Regions from separate parts of the Paenibacillus sp. P4_A9 genome, predicted to be linked through region 3. Evidence: riboswitches for the same ligand, from Rfam matches in the RefSeq annotation. Region 3 holds a riboswitch; each other region holds the start of a gene.
The links. A riboswitch is a leader RNA that binds a small molecule or an ion and turns the genes downstream of it on or off. The one in region 3 is predicted to bind cyclic di-AMP.

Region 1 (3,721 bases), on a different contig from region 3:
GCAGACGGTACAACGCTGGATAAAACATGGGATGGCAAGGAAACCAGCATCGATTTCACATTAACACATGCGTCCCCTGTCGACTGGGTGCGAATCGATCCCAAGTACACGCTCATTCTAGAAAATAAGCACATCAACAACTTTTATCAAACGCAATTAAATACAAAGTGGCAAATTCGGTGGAATCTCGGCATTATTCAGCTCCTGCAAGCCATATTCAACTCAGTCGCCTGGTAAGGGCTTGGCTTATGTCTTATGACAAACTCTGAGCGTATGCTTACGCAGCCAGTTTTCTAAAGAAAACTTTAAGGAGGGACCTCGTTGGCCACCTATATCAAATCCGGCTTCAGAGCAGCTATGGCGCAGCCTTTTGCCACGATCATTCTATTCCTGTATCAGATGGGTTGGGGTATTCTCCTGTATAAGCTCGTGCAGGGAATACTCGTCCCCCTCATGCATCGTTTCCCAGGCGCTGAGCAGCCCAAACAAGCTTTACAGATCTTCCTAGCTGAAGGCCAGTTTCAATTAATCAAAACAGATCTCAGCTATTCGTATCTCTGGTGGCTTGCTGCGCTGCTCTGTGCTCGTATGCTGCTTACTCCTCTCCTGAATGGCGGCGTCTTCTACTCACTTACACACTCCCACCAGAACGCTGGCTATCGCTTTGTTCGTGGAATGAAGCAGCTCATGCTTCCGTTCCTGCTTGTATATCTGATCCGGATCGCCCTTACGCTGCTCCCCTTGATCTGGATCTTTCCGAAGGCCACATACATTCTTGGACACAGCGCTTCCTATGAGCAGGTACTTCTCGATCTTCTGCCTTGGATTACTAGTTTATTGGTGTACGGCTTTCTCCTGCAGCTTCTCTTTATGTACGTGCAATTCGCTATAGCAGCTAAGCTTGGTATCCTATCGACTGTTATCTCTTTCTTCCGATATTCACTGCCGATTGTCGGACTTGCCATCACTCTTTTACTATTCACAGGACTATTGGCAGGGGTCACGGTCACAGCCACTTACCTGTGGGCAGGTCTGGTAGCACTAATTATTTATCAGCTATACCCCCTATTTCACATTTTCATCCAGATCTGGGGCATCTCTTCCCAATTTCAGCTACTTTCAGCCAAAATATCCAATTAATAGCCAGCAAAACAGCCAATAGGCAAGCATTCACCCCCTCTCCTTGAGAAAGGGGCTTTTTTTTGTCTTATTTCCGAACAATTTCGCTTATTTTTAGCCTATTTTTCAAACTAAAAAGAGGAATTTCATTCTTTATGACGAATAAAAAGGACTAGCATCAAAAAAACCAAATATTGCATGCCGAATTCCTCATTTTATGGGGAAACGGGGGAACCACTCCGGGTGAATTGATCTTGCAAGACAGGGATCATAGGGAACCTTCAACCGAACCCTCCAGCTAACCTCGTAGGCACCGGAAGGAGACAAGCAGTTGAAGAAAGTTGTTGGTCTTGTTTTTAGTCTTGTTTTGTTTTTGAGTGTTAGTGTAGGAAGCGTTTTCGCAGCATCCGATATGGATAATGCGGTAGACGAGCTTGTAGGAACTCCTTACAGATGGGCAGGAACGACAACCAAAGGATTCGATTGCTCTGGTTTCACGTCCTACTTGTTCGGCGAGTTCGGCATCGACATCCCACACAGCTCCAAATCACAAAACAAAGAAGGCTACTGGGTTGACAAAAGTGACCTTCGTAAGGGTGATCTTGTATTTTTCAACACGGATGGCAGCGGTATCTCTCACGTAGGGATGTACCTCGGTGATGGTGAATTCGTTCACTCCGCTACTAACCAAGGTGTTGTTAAGAATAAGTTGAGCGAATCCTATTATGCGAAGCGGTATGTATCAGCCAGACGTGTTCTGTGGGATGATATCTACAATCAACTAACTGCTGAATCCAAGTAATGTTCTCGGCACAGAATAAAGCCCTGTAAGCTTTGCTCGTAAGAGCGGCTTGCAGGGCTTTATTCATTTGAGCGGGGATAACGGCGTATACTATATGTATCGGGCTCGGGCGACATAAATTATGAAATCAACAACTACACGTTTTATTCGAGGAAGGATCGGACTGCATGGATACAAACGCTAGCACACTTCCCCCATTTCCCGGTATTGTTCAATCCATTGATGAGATTAGAGCGGATATTGGCGAGCCGCATCCCGCGATTAAAAATAAAGTAATCAATCAGATTGACGAGCACGCACGTGCTTTCATCGCCAAATCGCCCTTATTCTTCTTCTCTACGTCGAATGCGAATGGCTCGAGCGATGTGTCCCCACGCGGGGATGCCCCAGGATTCGTTCGCGTCTTAGATGAACGCCGCTTCATCTTCCCAGAAAGACTCGGCAATCGCCGACTAGACTCGATGCAAAATCTGCTGACCAACCCGCAAGTCGGTCTCCTGTTCATCATTCCCGGTGTCGAAATGGTGCTCCGCGTTAATGGCCGCGCTTATTTGACGAAGGATGAGGAATTACTGGCGACGATGCAGCTGAATGGCAAATCACCAGTCGCAGCTGTTGGCGTTGAAGTGCAGGAATGATTCGTGCATTGCAGCCGCGCGCTCAAGCTTTCGAAGATTTGGGAGTCAGGCACTTGGATACCCGAGCAGGAACAGCCGGACGGCATGGACATGTTCCGTGCGCATGTGGCATTGAACGGGATTACGTTGGAGGATTAGTATAGAATGGACGGCTGAGATACGGTCAACAGAGGAAGCCCCTAACAACCAGAATGTGTAACTTGACATCGAATGTGAGCCGTCTTATAATAACGGCATGTCGTTTTCTAGGGTTCCGAGGCGTGTAATCGCCTGCTGGTCCAAGGGAAAACACACAGCGAATACGCTGTGGTCACGGAGGGAGAAAAGCCCGGGAGTCTAACGCAGCAATGCGAGACTCTCGGGCTTTTCTCTGTTTTTTTGGTGACACTAACAACAACATCGATCGCAAACATAAAGGAGTGAGAACTTATGGCATGGTTATATCTGGCCATTGCAGGTGTTTTTGAGGTGGTGTGGGCCATCTCATTGAAATTTTCCAACGGATTTACACGGCTTGTCCCCACTGTGGTCACGATTCTCGGAATGATCGTTAGCTTTTATTTTTTAGCGGCAGCTACGAAAACTCTTCCCATCGGAACCGCCTATGCCGCTTGGACCGGGATCGGTGCAGTCGGCGCAATTATCATTGGCACGCTATTTCTCAATGAACCGATAAGTTTAGTTCGTATCTTGTTTATGGTTTTGATTTTGGTCGGTGTGCTTGGGTTGAAATTTACATCTGGGCACTAAGGTGCTTCGAGCCTTAGACCTCGCTCATTTGCGTGACCACATTGGCGATCCGGCGGAGGCGCGTTTCTTGTGTTTTGGCATCCTCGACCTGCCGGACGAATTCCTTACGCTTGGAGAAAGCGAGAGCTTCAAACCGCTGGATAGCGCCTTCTACTTCAGACAATGCCGATTGAAGATCGGCCGGTACTTCAACCGTGCGAGGCGCTAGATCTAGAGCTAGCGTCACCTCGACAGGGTCTTCGGCTTTCAAGCCGGAGGCTTGTCGATGGGCTTCGCTGAGCGGGATGAGGTATTCGCCACCCATGACGGCGATCGTTGTCCGATAAGTGTAACCGTTCAAGGTCACGGAAACGCTTGGCTTTTTGCCACCTGCTAAAGAAGTCATGACCTCTTCGGGAATGGAGATCCCAGT
Region 2 (3,721 bases), on a different contig from region 3:
GCAGACTGATTATGGAGCAGACGGTGCCACCATTTCTTCGGCATGAATTGAGGGAGAATAACCATGATAGACTGCTTCTCTGACACGTGAGTGTCGATGCGATCAATGAATTCTGCCAGCGGCTTCAGGATCGTCCTGTACCGTGATTTGAACACGACCAGTCGTACGCCTGGATCCCAGATCTGCCACTTCTCCTGCATCGATTCTTCGTCCTCATCCGAGAAGGAAACATAGAAAGCGATGACGTTTGGCGAAAGTGATTTCGCATAGTTCAGTGTTTGCTCGACAGCGCGATGAATCCCGGCCACAGGTACGATAATCACGGGTTCTTTGGTGCAAACACGGTCTTGTGTAATATCAATTCTCAGCTGATTGGCTACATCGTCGTAATGGTGAGCGATCTTCGTGATTAACCATAGTAAAATCGGTGTCACAATAATAACGATCCAAGCACCCTCGCTAAATTTAGTCACAGAGAAAATAATAAGAACCGCAAAGGAGACGATGCCGCCTAGACCGTTAATGATCAGCTTCCCGATCCAACCGGGTACGCGTTCTTTTAACCATTTACGTACCAAACCAGCCTGAGCTAATGTAAAAGATAAAAATACGCCAATCGCATAAAGTGGAATAAGTCCGTCGGTCTTACCTTTAAAGCCAATCAAAAGCAGGCTGGCCAATACGCCTAGCGTGATAATGCCATAATGATAGGAAAGTCGATCCCCACGGAAAGAGAACATACGCGGGAAGTTTTTGTCTTGGGCCATGATCGATGCCAAAATCGGAAAACCATTGAAACTTGTATTCGCAGCTAGCACCAAAATGAGCATCGTCGCGATTTGGGTCGCATAGTACATGACTCCGCGGCCAAAAGCTTGCTCCGTCACCATCGATAGAACCGATGTATGCCCGTTATGATCAGGTGCAACCCCATAGCCTAAAGCGATCAGCGTTACACCGCCGAACACGATGGCCAATAAGCCGCCTAAGGAGAGGAGCGTACGGTTTGCATTTTTGACGGAAGGTGTTCGGAAATGTGGGACAGCATCTGAAATCGCTTCGATTCCCGTTACAGCTGAACAACCGGATGAGAACGCCTTAAGAAGTACGAATAAGGTTAATGAGTTCGTCGCAGCGCTTGGTGCGAATTCGATCGCATGCGTATTGAGTGAGCCCGTCAGTAAATCGAAGACGCCTTTACCAACTAACAACAGGATACAAAAGATGAAAAAGTACGTTGGTATCGCGAATACAGTCCCTGATTCGGAAGTACCTCGCAAATTGAGCCACACCATTATCCAAACTAGAATTAGCGTTAAGGGCACAATATAGGGCACCGTAGAAGGAAAGGCCGACGTAATCGCCTGTACACCGGCAGAGATCGAAACCGCAACCGTTAAGGTGTAATCGATCAGGAGCGAGACCCCTGTAAGTCGTCCCCACACCATACCTAAATTTTCTTTCGTAACCATATAAGCGCCGCCGCCCATGGGGTAGGCTTCAATAACTTGTCTATAGCTCAACACGAGCAGTAGGATCAACGCGATAATGGAAATGGCAATGGGCAAGGAAAACGCAAATGCGGCAACCCCAACTGTTGCGAGCTCTAACAGAATTTGTTCCGTCCCGTAGGATACAGAGGATAATGCATCCGAAGACAGGATAGGAAGGGCTTTCCAGACAGGCAGTTTCTCCGACTCAATCTCACTCGACTTTAGCGGCTTCCCAAACACAATTTTTTTTAATGAATCACTTGTCATTTCGTGGTCGTTCCTCCAATTAAAGCTAATCTCAATGATCTAATCCCGTAAAATTGACGCAAAAAAACACAAGGATTGACCTTGTGTATTAGACACATGTTCTCCTTTCTCACGATCGCTTACGAGGTTAGCTGTCGGGTTCGGGCCGCGAGAAATCCGCCCTAAAAGGTACTTGGTATCAGCACCATTATTCACCCCATGAAACTCGTGGTTCCCCCGCTTTTCTTAACAGAAAATTAAGCGAAATATTCAACTGTTCAGGTACGAGTTGAATACTACTCTCTTCTTCCAACATAGTAAAGGAGGGAAAAAACGTAAAAAGGTCTTTTCCAGTACCCGATTCCTCCAATAATTCGCTTACATTCAGTTGATTCATTGTTTATCTTCCATTCTCGTAGTGGTTCGAGGTATTTCGGGCAAAATAGAGGGTTGCATTCTTCAAACATTGGTTAATTCATTTATTACGGGGATATTTATTGGAGGAAATCCTTTTGAGATCTAAAAACCTAGTAATAATTAGTGTTTAGATGGAAAAGTTAGCAGCATTAATTCGGCACATGATAATTGCGGGTTGTGGATTTTTGCTTCCAAATCATTTTCTTCCAAATGAGTGGAATGCCGCCGATGAGGTATAAATAGCGGGCATCGATCATTTTTTTGATAAGTGAGGCCATGCGGCCTTTCACTTTCTTGACTTTGAGTAGACCAACAGCCTGACCGCGGCCTAGGGATGCAACTGTGCCTTTGAAATCATATACAAAAGGCTTCATTTCTTTGCCTCGAACAGTCTGAATGAGATTCCTAGCTGCATTATAGCCCTGTTGGACAGCAATTTGGGCATTTGCGGGATATGGCGTACCCTCTGGGCTTGTAACAATCGAGCAATCACCGGTAATGAAGATCTCTGGAAACTGATGCGAACGCAAGCAGCTATCCACTTTTACCCGCCCCCGCTGAACCTCGAACCCCGCTTGCTGCAGCAAGGAATTACCGCGTATTCCCCCTGACCAGACTACCGTTCCTGCGCGAATGAACTCACCATTGCCCAGAATAACTCCTTCCGGTGTGCATGCCTTGATCGCGGTCGATAGCTTATATTGCACGCCCTTGCGGCGCATTACTTCCATCCCGTATTCAATCAGATCCTCAGGAAGCCCGGGCGGCAGCGCCGATGGGGAAGCTTCCACATTATAAATGCGGACATCCGCAGGATCGACATCATAGGTTTTACACAGAACGGGAATGCGGTCCGCCAGCTCTCCGACAAATTCTGTACCCGTGAACCCCGCGCCGCCAACGACGAAGGTCAAATAATCCTTGCGCTTCGGTGCCATTTTGGACTTAGCAAACATATATTCAATGTGCTGCCGAATGAAGCGGACACTGTTAATGCTTTTGATGGACATGGCATATTCATTCAAGCCCGGAATACCGAAGGTCTCCGTCTCACTTCCTAAACCAACCACCAGGTAGTCATAGTCGAGCGTAGCATCTTCCAGCACAATCTTCTTTTCATTAGGCAAAATTTCTCTAACCGTCGACTTCACGAACCGTATCTTCCGTTCATCAATCAAATCCGAAATGGTCACGCGCGCGTTCTCATGATGATCCGTACCGGCAGCCGGCATATGCAGGTGTGTCGTAATGTAGTGATAGTCGTGCTTGTTGACCAGTGTGACGTCCATCTCATTCTTTCTCATCTTCTTCTGCAGCCTTATCGCTGTGACAAGTCCGCCATAGCCTGCGCCCAGGATAACGATTTTGGGTTTACTCATTGCCTCAACACTCCTCCATTTGTGAAATTAATCACATATATGCTTGTGAAAATAATCACAATTAATCACAAGATGAGCCGGTATCCGACTCTCTACTAGTGTATGCGTGAGGTTCCAAGAAATAACTATGAGTTTGACTATTTATGAAAATAAGGCGTGAAAGGCAACTGATCATTCGTCCCTACT
Region 3 (3,721 bases):
CGCTTGCTACTAGAAAAATGAGCCCTAAGCTCCAAAAAATCATCGATTTCCGAAATGTTTTCATTTCTCTCCAAAAAATATTCAATGGCTGTTCCTCCTCTCACCCGAGTTTATACGGCATGAACATCCTTTTTTGTGTAAATGACGTAGCTGGCCGCAATAGAAACGACGATAATCGCGATAGCTGCAATGACATAAGATACCTCATAGCTGGCATGCTCAATCATGTATTTCCCGTTAAAGTATTTGAATGGCGAGAAATAACGCTTAGCTCCCTCCCCATCTACGGCAACGACCATTCCGATAACGAAAAAGGCAAACACCGTACCAAGACTGACTGATAAGACGGCTTTTATTTTAGAAAACACGACTGAAATGATGAACCCTATGGCTAGAAACATGAGCTGGATAAACAGTAATGTGAGTGAAATTAATAGAAATATGTTCACATCGAAATCAACCGTTTTCACTTGAAGCGCCATCATATAGGCTGCAGCGATATAGATCACACACGTGATTAAAAGGGAAACAACGGCCGCTAATAGCTTGGAAGTCAATATTTTAGTACGCGTTACGGGCTTCGTAAGAAGAAAGTCTGCTGTTTTCTCACGAACTTCCTTGGAGAGTATAGACGTTCCCAAAACCATTGCTTGAATGGCTCCGCAAAGCGTAATGTACATAAAGATATACATATAGAACCCAAGCAGGGTACCAAAGGTCTCGATTTCAATACCAAGCGCTTTCCTGACCCCTTCCGGATACCCTTCTAATATAGAAGAAAATTCAGCAAAATCCTTAGAGACAGAAGGAAAAAGAGATAGGAATAAGACGATGACAGCAATTAAGGAGCACGTCCACGTGATCGTGGATTTCCGATAAGCTCTCAATTCATGAAGGAAAATATTCATCCCTTTTAAGCCTCCTTCTCGTAGTAGTGCATAAAGATCTCCTCTAAATCAGGCTCTTCGATCCACAGATTCTCAATGTCAATTTCAGCAACTTTCCTCATCACTTGATTGATATTCCCTTTAAATAAGAAGCTGGTTGTACGGCCTTGGACATCAATGTCATTGACCCCGGTCATCTTGAAAAAAGTAGGGTCGAGTGCTTGTGCAGTATCGATTTTAAATCTTTTGAAATTGTTTTCTTTCAACGTGCTGATCTTCTCAACCGTCATAATCTTACCTTCCTTAATAATCGCAACGCGATCACACAGTCTCTGCACTTCACTCAATATATGAGAGGAAAAAAGAATCGTAGCTCCCCTTTTATTCTGTTGTTCGAGTAATTCGAAAAACTTCTGCTGCATGAGCGGATCTAGTCCACTTGTCGGTTCATCCAGGATAATGAGCTTAGGATCATGTAACAGGCCTTGAACGATGCCCACTTTCTTTTTATTTCCTAAAGATAAATCATCAATTTTTTTCGTAACATCCAGATCCATTATTTCTGCCAGTTCTTTTATTCTTTTGGTACAATCCTTCTTGTAAAAGCTTGCTGAATACTTGAGTAGGTCAATGACCTTCATGTTGTCATAATAAAAGACCTCGGAAGGTAAATAGCCGATGTCTTTCTTAATTTCAGGCGCAAATTGGATGCAGTCTTTCCCGAAAATTTTGGCACTGCCGCTTGTTGGAAAAATCAGTGACAGCAGCGTTCGAATCGTGGTTGATTTCCCTGCGCCATTCGGTCCAATAAAACCAAAAATCTCTCCTTCTTCGATCGAAAAACTAACATCTGTAATGCCTCGTGAATTCCCATAGGTTTTGGTCAAATTATTAATTTCAATGGCATGCATGGTATAGCCTCCTTATGAATTTCCTGTGATTTATTGGGTTTAAAGCATGCAAAAAGAAGCCCTAAGCATAGAGAATCTCTACGCTCGGGCTTCTTCACAGAAGAAGGCGAGTGTGCGGTTCTCTCTCAATGCACTACGAGGTTAGCTGTCGGATTCGGACTTGAGAGCGTCCTACCTAATGCTTGCGAGCATCAGGATTCACCCCATGAAGCCATGTGTTGCTTGTGCGGCTTCGATTGGTTCCCCCGTTTCCCTACTGGGAATTAAGTGGTATATTTTAGAAAAAAACAACTTGTCGTAATGAATCTTACGCCGATCTTGGTAGAATGTAAAACTTAGATTCGCCTTTAATTATTGCTTATTTGACTTTGGCAACTCATGAAAGCGTATTCATTCAGAGGTGGCGTTGATTATCCCCTACTTTGCTACATTTTAGTGCTCATTGCATTATACAACCGCCGGTATTCCTGCGGAGTCTGTCCGGTGTGCTCCCGAAAGCGCGCGATGAAGTAACTACTCTGCGAAAATCCTGTATTCTCTGCCACTTGCTTGATCGTACATTCTGTCGACATGAGCAGTTGCTTCGCTACGACAAGACGACATTCAAACAGCCATTCCATCGGCGGCCGCCCCATCACTTCGTGGAACATTCGACTAAAATAATACGTGCTGAAGCCTGCCTGCTCGGCCATCTGCAGTAGCGTCAGTGACTCCGTACAATGAGCCCGGATATATTCCGCAACCTCTCTCATCCGCGCACGCTTATCCAGCATGGTCGCTGTTCCAAGTGTCTCCGCACTCACGGCAAGATCAGCAAGCAGTTCATAGAGCTTTACGGCCAATTGCACCTCGTTCTGATCATAAGGAGAAGCCAGTTCCAGTAAGCCTCCGGACAGTTGTTTGAGCTTGGGCACATCGCTGTAGGTAAACAACCATACGGATGAAGTTCCTTGACCGTTCAATAACCTGCTTAGCCCCTCGCCCGCAAGATGGACCCAGAATACCTCCCATGGCTCCTTCGGATCTGTTCGATATTCCTGCTCGAGACCAGGTCCGTAATAAAAGCCCTGTCCTGCTTCCAAGCAGATTTCCCTTCCGTTCGCTTTCACATAGCCTTTTCCACTTAAAACGATATGCAAATTGGCTTGCTGCAGCTGTCCCTTAGAACGCCACTCCTGATGATCGGGAAAATCGGCATATTGGCCAATCATATCTGGAAAAACTGTGTAGTACTTGTACATCGGTTCAGGTAACACATAATGAATTCTCATGGACCCTCCAAAACGCAAAAATCTGATATATCGAACAAAATGATGTTATATACATAATATTATAAAGAAATATAATGAGTACATAAAGAACTTTTCATAGCAATAAATTACTATATAACAAGAAATGAGGATGTTTCTATCGTGGATAAAACCATTCCAGGCGAACAATTTGATCTAGGTGTGTGCTACTACCCCGAGCAGTGGCCGGAGCACATGTGGGACGATGATTACAGACGAATGCGAGAACTGGGCTTTACCATTGTGCGGGTGGGTGAGTTTGCATGGAACTTTTTTGAACCAGAAGAAGGCGTATATGCGTTTGATCTGTTCGACCGCGCCATTGACCTTGCTCACGAGCATGGACTAAAGGTCATTCTCGGCACTCCGACGGCGACGCCGCCCGCTTGGATGACGCAGCGATATCCCGAAATTCTGAATGCCACTTTCGAGGGTGTGCAGTATCAGCATGGGCTTAGAAGGCACTACAATTACAGCAGCCCTGTGTACCGAGACTATTGCGCGAAAATTACGGAGGCTATGGCTGTTCATTATGCGAATCACCCCGGCATCGTAGGCTGGCAGATTGACAATGAGCTCAACTGCGAGGTAAATGTCTTCTACGCTGAGGCAGACCATGCAGCGTTTCGGACTT
Region 4 (3,721 bases), on a different contig from region 3:
ATACATACTGAGCCAGAACGTATACCGATGCGCACGCTCCAGAGACGAAAGCTGAACCATCGAGATCACAAGTGCGATGAGTAGAATTACGCTTTTTGCAGTCGTGGAATCTGAAACGGCTAAGGCTAATACGCCAATCACAGTAAGCCGGAGAACAATCGCGAATAATTCAGTGCGCAGCAATGTCTTCATATATAAGTAGAGAAACGCCGAATCCTGTCGAAATGGGATCGTTCGTGTAAGCCCGCTGATCCAACCTCGGCGGGCTATTCGCGTTGGTAACTGAGGGACATCTACGAACCAATTGAAGAAGGCGTAGAGTCTAGCCTGCTGCTGCTTCTCTTTGGCAATCAGATAATCCCATCCGATCACATATTTAGCAACAGAACGAAACGCGGAAAGCCATACGAATACAAGCAACAATGCTGTTATGCTGGCCCATAAGCTACTATAGTGAAATTGAACGGTAATGAGGGAAATGGACGCGATCCAACGAAAGATGACAGACAGTAATCTTGTTCGTTCAGCAGCAAATCTGCCTTCCTGCCAACTGGCTAATAGGTTAGCTACTTTTAATAGAAGCAATAGAGCTAACATTAGTAGAAATGGCTGTGAATCCGCTCCTAAACAATGGTTATAAAGCGGACGAAGTGTGACCCAAGCAAGAAATAACCAGAGCCCCTGAAGTGAAAAGCTATAGAAGAAGCTGCTTCGGAAATAAGCGTCCATTTCATGTTCAATCCGCAACAGAAACATCCGATCGGCACTGCGGGTCAGTGTTCGAATGGGACTTGAAGTGACGAGTGGAACGAGCGCGAGCAGGACGATCCATAGGTACGGATAATCTGTCGGAAGTCGCTGTAATGTTTTTGCATAATAATAGGAAGAAACGATGACAAGAAACAACAAGAATCCGATAAAATTACTGCGTGCGGCATACTGCCAATAACCCATGGATTCCTTCATATAATGTTGAAAACGCTGCTTCCATAATGCTTGAGTGTTAAATGCATGTGTAGTATCTTTTGGCTGGTTCATCGCAGTTCTCCTTGAACAAGCTTGTAGAAGATGTCGTCTAATGACGCCTGGGGAAGCTCTGTTTGTGCGCGTAATTCGACTAAATCTCCCTGAGCAACCATGTGGCCCTTGTGGAGAACGACATAGTTATCGCAATATTTTTCAATTGTAGACAAAATGTGTGAGGAAATGAGGAATGATGCGCCTTTTTGTTTCATTTTAACCATTAATTCGAGCAAGGAACGTATAGCTAAAGGGTCGAGACCGAGAAATGGCTCATCGATAATATATAACGAGGGCTCGATCAGGAACGCATTCATGATCATGACCTTTTGCTTCATCCCTTTGGATAAATGATTTGCGAAGCTATTCAGCTTGTCTTTCATTTGAAATTGCTCTAACAAGGACTGGGAACGGGTTTCGTAGTCCTCCTTGGAAACGCCATAAGCCATGGCTGTTAGCTCAAGGTGTTCACGAATCGTAAGCTCTTCGTATAACTCTGGACTTTCAGGTACATAGGCGTATGTAGCGCGGTAGGGAATTGGACTTTCGGCTAAAGTTAAGCCTTTAATACGAATGGATCCTTTTTGCGGCTGCAGCAGTCCTAATATATTTTTGATGGTGGTACTTTTCCCTGCCCCGTTGAGTCCGATTAGCCCCATCATTTCACCTTGGCGGATCGAAAATGTGAGGTCATGCAGAACTGGTCTGTTAGGTAAGTATCCCCCGAATAAAGCGTTTACTTCTAAGATGGGAACCATCTCAATTGCCTCCCTAAATAGCAAATTATTGGTATTTATCATTCAATTACTTCCAGAATCATTATAAACAAATTTGCGTTTTTAGCCTAGTTTTGGTCATTATGCATTAAAAAATCGAGTATACGTACGTTAAAGTTAGGTACATGTAGATATAAGTGGATTATATTTGAAAAATAATCGAAATTTAAGTGATTTAGCCCTTTTTAACGGGTGTTAATCCCTTTACAGGTTGAGCTTAACAGCGTAATATACTTTTCATAATAACTTAATATCCAATTTGCCAATTTTCCATTCGCTGAGTTCCAAATGTGGAAACGGGGGAACCACTGCAAGCTTAATTAGCATTCAAATGCGGTTAAGTAAGCAGAGAGTAACAGGGGTGAATCATGGACGTCAAACAAGTAGTTTGCGTCTGCGTAGGGCGACTCTCACGTCCGAATCCGTCAGCTAACCTCGTAAGCGTAAGAGAGGTAACGATTGTCGTGCGTGCTATTTGTATTTCACTATGCAAACTAAGCCAGCGAGAAGAGTCCTCTTCTTGCTGGCTTTTTGTCCTCATACAGGGTTTTACACAGATAAAAAGACATAAAATGACCCGGAATTCATAGGATGATGAATAGGTAAAAGGGGGGACGACCAGATTCAGCGAGGTTAGAAAGCTGAAGATGGCGAGCATGTTAAGTTAAACTAAAAACCTTAGTCGCGTCAAATTTAATCATGCTGTAACCTGGCGGCGAGGCTTTGAAGGAGGACCGAAAAAGTGGGCAGTATCTCAATTAGCGAGACCCATGTAAAACGATCATCCAGCATGTCCTTCGCATTGCGATGGAAGCATGAAAACTTGCGTTTGATTTTAAGCCTAGCTATAATCTCAATCGCAATGACTTTCATGTTTTTGGTGTTGTTGTACGGAACGGCTACCAAGAGCGTATCCGTGGTTGTGAATGGACAAGAAACTATTGTGCACACGAAGCAATGGGTCCTGCAACGCCTACTGGATGAACAAGCCATAAAGATTGGAGAGCACGATGAAATTTCAGCTTCACTTACGACCAAGCTCAAGGGTGGAGACAAAATTGTTATCGAGCAGGCCTCACCAATTCAATTGACTGCTGATGGAAAGACCACCACTGTTTACACAACTGCAAGAACGGTAGAAAGTGCATTGCAACGTTTAAATATTGCACTTGGGGAGAACGATCGTATCACTCCCGAACCGACGGCCGCTCTAAGCACAGGTGATGAAATCAAGATCGTCCGTGTGAAAAAAGAGACGGAGGAAGTCTCTGAACCGATCGCATTCGAGACAGAGAAAAAGAATGACGCATCTTTACTTAAAGGGAAAGAGCAAGTCGTCCAAGAAGGTAAAGAAGGCGTATTGGTCAAGAAGAAAGAAAAGACTTTCGAGGACGGTGTTTTAGTCGCGGAAGCAGTTGTGGGTGAAGAAGTACAATCAGAAAGCGTTAAGAAAGTAGTATCTGTAGGCACGAAAAATCCTGTGGTCGTTCTCTCCGCCTCTTCACCGAGTGTGGATGAGGTTTCCAAGAATGGTGTGACCTTCGGCTACAAACAAATTCTCAAAAACGTGAAACTTACTGCTTATTCAGCGGACGCCGCGTCGACAGGCAAAACCGAGGGCTCCTCTGGTTATGGTAAAACCTACACGGGGACTACTGTAACCGAAGGTCGCACAATTGCCGTAGATCCGAAGGTGATTCCACTGGGTTGGTGGGTGTATATTGAAGGGATTGGCTTCCGTCGTGCTGAGGATATTGGCAGCGGCGTGAAAGGTCAGATGATCGATGTATATTACGAGGATCATGGCTATGCGAATAAATTCGGAACCAAACAAGGGTACACGGTATATGTGGTTGGCCCTACAAAACCGTCTCAAAACTAACGTGTATTCGGAAGTTTTGACGGGAACACTACTAAATACACGT

Region 1: another riboswitch for cyclic di-AMP. It lies ahead of AC1DVJ_RS03695 (C40 family peptidase); the one in region 3 lies ahead of AC1DVJ_RS08770 (ABC transporter ATP-binding protein).
Region 2: another riboswitch for cyclic di-AMP. It lies ahead of AC1DVJ_RS04705 (APC family permease); the one in region 3 lies ahead of AC1DVJ_RS08770 (ABC transporter ATP-binding protein).
Region 4: another riboswitch for cyclic di-AMP. It lies ahead of AC1DVJ_RS20650 (ubiquitin-like domain-containing protein); the one in region 3 lies ahead of AC1DVJ_RS08770 (ABC transporter ATP-binding protein).

What each region holds. Positions count from the first base shown of each region.
Region 1 covers NZ_JBFUHL010000002.1:308,607-312,327, reverse strand. The annotation lists gene AC1DVJ_RS03705 (M1 family metallopeptidase) at 1-237, shown strand, start outside; gene AC1DVJ_RS03700 (hypothetical protein) at 322-1,140, shown strand; cyclic di-AMP (ydaO/yuaA leader) riboswitch at 1,309-1,447, shown strand; gene AC1DVJ_RS03695 (C40 family peptidase) at 1,451-1,921, shown strand; gene AC1DVJ_RS03690 (MSMEG_1061 family FMN-dependent PPOX-type flavoprotein) at 2,089-2,559, shown strand; gene AC1DVJ_RS03685 (hypothetical protein) at 2,563-2,697, shown strand; guanidine-I (ykkC/yxkD leader) riboswitch at 2,794-2,896, shown strand; gene AC1DVJ_RS03680 (DMT family transporter) at 2,989-3,309, shown strand; gene AC1DVJ_RS03675 (YdeI/OmpD-associated family protein) at 3,323-3,721, opposite strand, start outside.
Region 2 covers NZ_JBFUHL010000003.1:183,853-187,573, reverse strand. The annotation lists gene AC1DVJ_RS04705 (APC family permease) at 1-1,760, opposite strand, end outside; cyclic di-AMP (ydaO/yuaA leader) riboswitch at 1,862-2,013, opposite strand; gene AC1DVJ_RS04700 (NAD(P)/FAD-dependent oxidoreductase) at 2,306-3,535, opposite strand; gene AC1DVJ_RS04695 (EcsC family protein) at 3,720-3,721, opposite strand, start outside.
Region 3 covers NZ_JBFUHL010000008.1:24,366-28,086, forward strand. The annotation lists gene AC1DVJ_RS08760 (ABC transporter permease subunit) at 1-85, opposite strand, end outside; gene AC1DVJ_RS08765 (ABC transporter permease subunit) at 111-908, opposite strand; gene AC1DVJ_RS08770 (ABC transporter ATP-binding protein) at 914-1,798, opposite strand; cyclic di-AMP (ydaO/yuaA leader) riboswitch at 1,914-2,078, opposite strand; gene AC1DVJ_RS08775 (helix-turn-helix domain-containing protein) at 2,224-3,069, opposite strand; gene AC1DVJ_RS08780 (beta-galactosidase) at 3,211-3,721, shown strand, end outside.
Region 4 covers NZ_JBFUHL010000036.1:46,483-50,203, reverse strand. The annotation lists gene AC1DVJ_RS20660 (ABC transporter permease) at 1-1,038, opposite strand, end outside; gene AC1DVJ_RS20655 (ABC transporter ATP-binding protein) at 1,035-1,778, opposite strand; cyclic di-AMP (ydaO/yuaA leader) riboswitch at 2,062-2,255, shown strand; gene AC1DVJ_RS20650 (ubiquitin-like domain-containing protein) at 2,539-3,678, shown strand.